Cytobacillus luteolus: one gene and its partner. Each later gene encodes a partner of the first gene's protein in a complex. Links are inferred from orthologs where the notes say so. Each region holds a gene or a part of one and is shown on either strand. Other genes may lie near its edges.

What was found.
Region 2: the proteins of J2Z26_RS01280 (region 1) and hfq are in contact, whole or in part, in a crystal structure (PDB 3VU3), measured with the Escherichia coli proteins. The link is inferred for Cytobacillus luteolus from one-to-one orthologs.

The regions. Positions count from the first base shown.
Region 1 is NZ_JAGGKM010000001.1:241,184-244,420, reverse strand. Bases 234-3,117 are described here. They hold J2Z26_RS01280 (catalase), read right to left. Parts: upstream 2,515-3,117; coding sequence 952-2,514; downstream 234-951. Other genes in these bases: J2Z26_RS01275 (D-alanyl-D-alanine carboxypeptidase family protein), read left to right, coding at 2,680-3,117; J2Z26_RS01285 (MarR family winged helix-turn-helix transcriptional regulator), read right to left, coding at 345-797; J2Z26_RS01290 (alpha/beta hydrolase), read right to left, coding at 234-308. Also shown: more of J2Z26_RS01290, read right to left, coding at 1-233; more of J2Z26_RS01275, read left to right, coding at 3,118-3,237.
Region 2 is NZ_JAGGKM010000002.1:242,163-245,199, reverse strand. Bases 1-2,805 are described here. They hold hfq (RNA chaperone Hfq), read left to right. Parts: upstream 1-1,193; coding sequence 1,194-1,418; downstream 1,419-2,805. Other genes in these bases: J2Z26_RS06050 (trimeric intracellular cation channel family protein), read right to left, coding at 2,743-2,805; spoVK (stage V sporulation protein K), read left to right, coding at 1,779-2,708; miaA (tRNA (adenosine(37)-N6)-dimethylallyltransferase MiaA), read left to right, coding at 199-1,152; mutL (DNA mismatch repair endonuclease MutL), read left to right, coding at 1-55. In the rest of the region: more of J2Z26_RS06050, read right to left, coding at 2,806-3,037. UniProt on the Escherichia coli protein: RNA chaperone that binds small regulatory RNA (sRNAs) and mRNAs to facilitate mRNA translational regulation in response to envelope stress, environmental stress and changes in metabolite concentrations.

The sequences.
Region 1 (3,237 bases):
TTTGAATACCCGATAGCAACAATGTTATTTCGGTCAAATTCATATTTAGTAGCTGCGTCATCTAAGAAAGAGTTCAATTCCTTTGTACGTTCAATTAGGTCTTGCTCATCAAATACACCTTCAGCTAGTCTTCGAAAAAATCGAGGCATGCCGTTTTCTAGAACATTTCCTCTTACACTTAATATAGAAGCAGTAGGATCTATCATTCCAGCTAAAGGTAGTAAATCATTTTCATTACCACCTGTTCCGTGTAGTAATAATAATGTTGGTTTATTCATGTCCTGGCCTTTTTCAAAAATATGCTTCACCTTTTTTCCTCCTTCTAGTTGCTATCATAAAATTGGTTACTTGTTTTCCTGTAAGCCTACTTTTTTCAATAGTGTAATCATTGTTTCTTTTTCTTCATTCGTAAGCCCAGAGAAGATTTTATGGACTTCTGCTTGGTGATTAGGAAAAATTTCTTCCATTAGCTTTTTACCTTCCTCGGTGATGGAAGCATAAATAACTCTGCGGTCTTTTGGACAAGAAACACGTTGTAGTAGTTTTTTGTTCTCCAGTTTATCAACTACATACGTGATGCTTCCGCTAGCAAGTAATACCTTTTTACCAATATGTTGAATGGGTTGATCTCCCTTGTGAAATAACAATTCTAATACTGCAAACTCAGTTGGGTTTAATCCATATGTTTTAATATCCTGTTCGACTAAGTCTGCAACCGTTCTGTTCGAACGAGCTAACACTATAAACAATTTTAACGAAAGACTAGAGTCGTTTAAATTTGGTTGATTTTGATTCATTCTTACCAATCCTTTATCTTGAATTCGAGATAATATTAGTATAGCTCATTTTCTACTATCAATTCAACCTTTTAGAATATACCCAGTAGTTTTTTCTTCTAAACAACGAAAAATAGAACTAGCATTTATGCTAGCCCTAGAATTATTAATCGGTTTAATATGGATCTGAAGGGTGTCCCATTTCTTCAGCTTGTTTAACTGCCTCATCCATTTTATTCTCTGAATTATTTCCTGCCATTTTCAAACCTTCTGCAACTCTTCTACCATATTCTTCGTCGCACTGAGTGAATATATCTACCATACGATCTTGAATTTCTTTACGACAAACAGATAGTGCACCTACAAGATTCGAGATGAGTTCGTCACGCTCCCAATCGTTAAATCTTCTGTATGTTTCACCAGCTTGTCCGAAATTGTTTTCACGCGATATCTTCTCTCTTTTTAAATTGCCTTCTACATATGGCTCATGCTCTTTTCCTGGATTCTTAGCTTCTTTCAGTCCCCCGATAAGAGATGGCTCATAATTAACATGCGGGTTCTGATCTTTTCCAAAGTCTGTACGATAATCCATCTGACCACCGGACTGATTTGTTGCCACATGTTTTTTCGGTTTGTTAATCGGCAATTGTAAGTAGTTAGAACCGACACGGTAACGCTGTGTATCTGAATAGGAGAATGTTCTTCCTTGAAGTAGTTTATCATCAGAGAAATCCAGTCCGTCAACAAGTACACCCGTACCGAAAGCAACCTGCTCTACTTCTGCAAAGTAGTTCTCAGGGTTTTTATTTAAGACCATTTTTCCAACTTTATGCCATGGATATTGATCTTTATACCATAGCTTAGTTGGGTCAAGTGGATCAAAGTCCAGTTCAGGATGTTCGCCATCCTCCATGATTTGAACATAAAGCTCCCATTCAGGATAGTCTCCTTTTTCAATTGCCTCATATAAATCCTGAGTGGCATGATTAAAGTTCATACTTTGCAATTTATCTGCATCTTTTTGGGCTAGATTTTTAATACCTTGAACAGGTTCCCAATGATATTTTACAAGGACTCCTTTTCCTTCTTCATTGACCCATTTATAAGCATGTACTCCCGAACCTTGCATTTCTCGATAATTAGCAGGAATACCCCATGGTGAAAATAAGAAAGTAACCATATGGGCAGATTCTGGTGTTTGGCACAAAAAGTCAAACATTCTTTCTGGATCTGATAGGTTCGTAACTGGGTCCGGCTTAAATGAATGAACCATATCCGGAAACTTTAATGGATCACGGATAAAGAATATCTTCAAGTTATTTCCAACTAAATCCCAGTTTCCGTCTTCAGTATAAAACTTAACGGCAAATCCTCTGGGGTCACGTAATGTTTCTGGTGAATGTCCTCCATGTACAACGGTTGAAAAACGTACAAATACTGGAGTTTGTACTTCTGTATTAGTAAATACTTTCGCTCTTGTATAGTTAGAAATAGGTTCCCCGTTAACTGTTCCGTAAGATTCAAAATAGCCATGTGCTCCGGCTCCACGAGCATGTACTACACGTTCAGGAATTCTTTCACGGTCAAAATGGCTGATTTTTTCAAGAAAATCATAGTTCTCTAAAGTAGTAGGACCACGATTCCCAACAGTTCTTACATTTTGATTATCAGTTACTGGATGGCCTTGACGGTTAGTTAAAATATCTTCTGATTGGTTGTGTTCATTTTGCTCATTCATGGGTTCATCTCCTTGAAAATGTACTACTTATCTACGCTACCAATATAGCCATATAAAATTTCAAAAATACCTTTTAAAGGAAAACTTTTGACCTAAATGACGAATAGTATCGTAGTAGAATGACAAACAATAGTGTTGTGAAAATAAAATAGGAAGGGAGATAAAATGAAACGTTCAAAGTACATTACAATACTCACTGTATTCCTCTTACTAATCACTTTACTTCCTACAAAGAGTCACGCTATTGCCGCAAAAGGTGCCATCTTAATGGAACAGCACTCAGGACGGGTTTTATATGAAAAAAATGCACATGCCCCACTAAGAATCGCAAGCATAACTAAAATAATGACAGCCATTCTAGCTATTGAGTCAGGTAAGCTGGATGACACTGTAAAGGTAAGCAATAAAGCCATACATACAGAAGGCTCCTCTCTTTATCTTCAACCTAATGAAAAAATGAAGTTAATCGATTTAACGTATGGACTTATGCTTCGTTCAGGAAACGATGCAGCAGTTGCTATCGCTGAACATGTTGGGGGAAGTTTAGACGAATTTGTGGATATGATGAACAAAAAAGCAAAGGAAATCGGTATGAAAAACACGGTTTTCGCAAATCCACACGGGCTTGATGATCATGAAAATCACTACTCATCTGCGTATGATATGGCTTTGTTAACTCGATATGCAATGAAGAATGAAACGTATGCAAAGATTTCAGGCACG
Region 2 (3,037 bases), on another replicon or contig:
TATCATTCATTTTACGACTTATGAGATGGAGAAATTATTTAAACGTGTTATGTAAAAGTGAAAAACATTATCGTTTTTCACTTTTTTATTAAATATCTGATATTTTTTGAAATAAAATGGATATACTAGTTTGGTGTTCGCCATTATAGAGCGTTTACTATCGCTAGACTACCTTTTAATTGAAAGTAGTGATGGTTATTGGGAGAGAAAAAGAGAGAAAAGCTTGTGGTGCTGATTGGTCCAACAGCTGTTGGTAAAACAAAGCTAAGCATAGAATTAGCAAAAATACTAAATGCTGAAATCATTAGTGGAGATTCAATGCAGATATATAAAGAGATGGATATAGGAACAGCTAAAATTTCAAGTGCAGAAATGGAAGGAATTCCACACCATCTAATAAATATAAAAGAACCGGATGAAGACTTTTCTGTTGCAGAATTTCAACAGTTAGTTAGAAATCTAATTACGGAGATTACCTCTCGAGGAAAACTTCCTATGATCGTGGGGGGAACAGGCCTATATATTCAATCCGTTATTTATGATTATAAGTTTTCAGAATCACCTTCAGATGACAATTACCGAAAAAGTTTAGAGCAAATGGCCCTAACAGAAGGTATTGAAGTTGTACATAATCTTTTGAAACAGGTTGACCCACAAAGTGCTGACAAGATTCATCCAAACAATGTCCGTAGGGTGATTAGAGCATTGGAAGTGTATCATAGTTCTGGAAAAACTGCTTCTGAAACTCAAGAAACGCAGGAAGGGGAGTTGATCTACGATACAGCCCTCATAGGATTAACGATGGACCGAAACATCCTCTATGAACGAATAAATTTTCGAGTAGATGAAATGATGAATATGGGATTACTTCGAGAAGTAACGTCTCTTTATGAGAGAGGCTTTAAAGATTGCCAATCAATCCAAGCAATTGGTTATAAGGAAATTTATCAATATATTGATGGGAAAAGTAGCTTGGAGGAATCTATTGAGCAATTGAAGCAAAATTCTAGGCGTTACGCCAAAAGGCAATTAACATGGTTTAGAAATAAGATGGATGTTCAATGGTTCGATATGACAGGTGTTGGAAGTTCAATGCTTGATGAAAAGATAAATGAAATTTTCAAATATATAGCAGGAAAGCTAAGAATTTAATCGAATACTAATCAATATAGAGAATAGAGGAGGACGAATTCATGAAACAAGCAATCAATATTCAAGACCAATTTTTAAATCAGCTTCGAAAAGATAATACATTTGTAACAGTATTTCTTTTAAACGGGTTTCAACTACGTGGTTTGATTAAGGGATTTGACAATTTTACGGTATTGCTCGAAACAGAGGGTAAACAGCAGTTAATTTATAAGCATGCTATTTCCACATTTTCACCACAAAAGAATATTCAATTAGAACTTGAATAAATGATTCCCTTAAAAGTGGCCTTTTCTCCTTAAAGGCTGCTTTTTTATTTTTTTTAGTAAGAACCTCTCATAAATCTCATAAAAACTCTATATGTTGTAAGAGGAAAATATTTCTTGGGAAAGCGCAAAATTAGACAAGAAGTCTGATTTCGACATGGAAAAAGTAAAGATTTTGAAGAATTTTGATAGAAAAAGACAGACTGTAAACCTAGTTTTCTTGCCTAACCTACAATCTATGGAATTTACATCACTTTACTAAAATGGTGACCAGCCGAAACATAGGCATTTGTCACAATTTTATAAGCTATACGTATAATGGTAAAGACTGAGAGGTGAGAGCTTTTGGATCAACCAATAACAATGAAAAATAATGGACAAATAAATGTAATTTTAAATGGCCAAAAGAAAAAATTGAAAGTTGTTAATCCCTCTTCCCCGGAACCCGTCCCTAAGAGGTCTCATGTAAAACATGCGGCTCTTAAAGAGATCGAAGATGAAATGAATGCGCTTGTTGGAATGGATGAAATTAAGCGTGTTGTAAAGGAAGTCTATGCATGGATTTATATTAATAAAAAACGTGAAGAACAGGGGTTAAAACCTGGGAAACAAGCGCTTCATATGATGTTTAAAGGTAATCCTGGTACTGGTAAGACAACTGTAGCTAGACTCCTAGGAAAGCTCTTTTTTCAAATGAATGTTTTATCAAAAGGTCATTTGATTGAGGCTGAACGTGCTGACTTAGTTGGTGAATATATTGGCCATACAGCTCAAAAGACCCGTGATTTAATTAAGAAGGCATTAGGTGGTATCTTGTTCATAGACGAAGCTTATTCCTTAGCTAGAGGTGGAGAGAAGGATTTCGGAAAGGAAGCGATAGATACTTTAGTAAAGCATATGGAGGATAAACAGCATGATTTTGTGCTGATTCTTGCCGGTTATTCTAAAGAGATGAATCACTTCCTGTCATTAAATCCGGGCTTATACTCTAGATTTCCACTTGTTGTTGATTTTCCAGACTATACCGTTGATCAGTTAATGGATATTGCCTCTAGGATGCTAGTAGAGCGAGAGTATGTGTTTAGTAAAGAGGCAGAATGGAAGTTTAGAGATCATTTATATTCAATCAAACAAGATAGTCCTGGGACCTCATCATTCAGTAATGGACGATATGTACGAAATATTATCGAAAAATCAATTCGAGCCCAAGCGATGAGGCTTTTACTAAGCGAGTCAGAAGAACGCGAGGAATTAATGACAATAAAGAATCAGGACTTAATTCTTAAAGACTAAACTTACTTAAAAAAAGAGGCTGCTTAGCAGCCTCTTAAAAGTGTAGAAATGATCTTGAAGGTTTCATTGGTTTGTGTGGTAGTTTCCAGTTATACGTGAAAGATAATACCCTAAGAACAACAATAATAATAAATAATGAGTAAAGTTCAAATGGTGAACTTGCAAAACCAAGTCCAACTGCCAAACCAGCCAAAATGGCCCAAACCCCATATATTTCAGAACGTAAAACAAGTGGTTTTCTTCCGGCGAGAAGGTCACGAATTATGCCTCCACCACTACCAGTTAAAACGGCTGCTACAATAGTTGCACTTAATGGGTGCTCCATATTT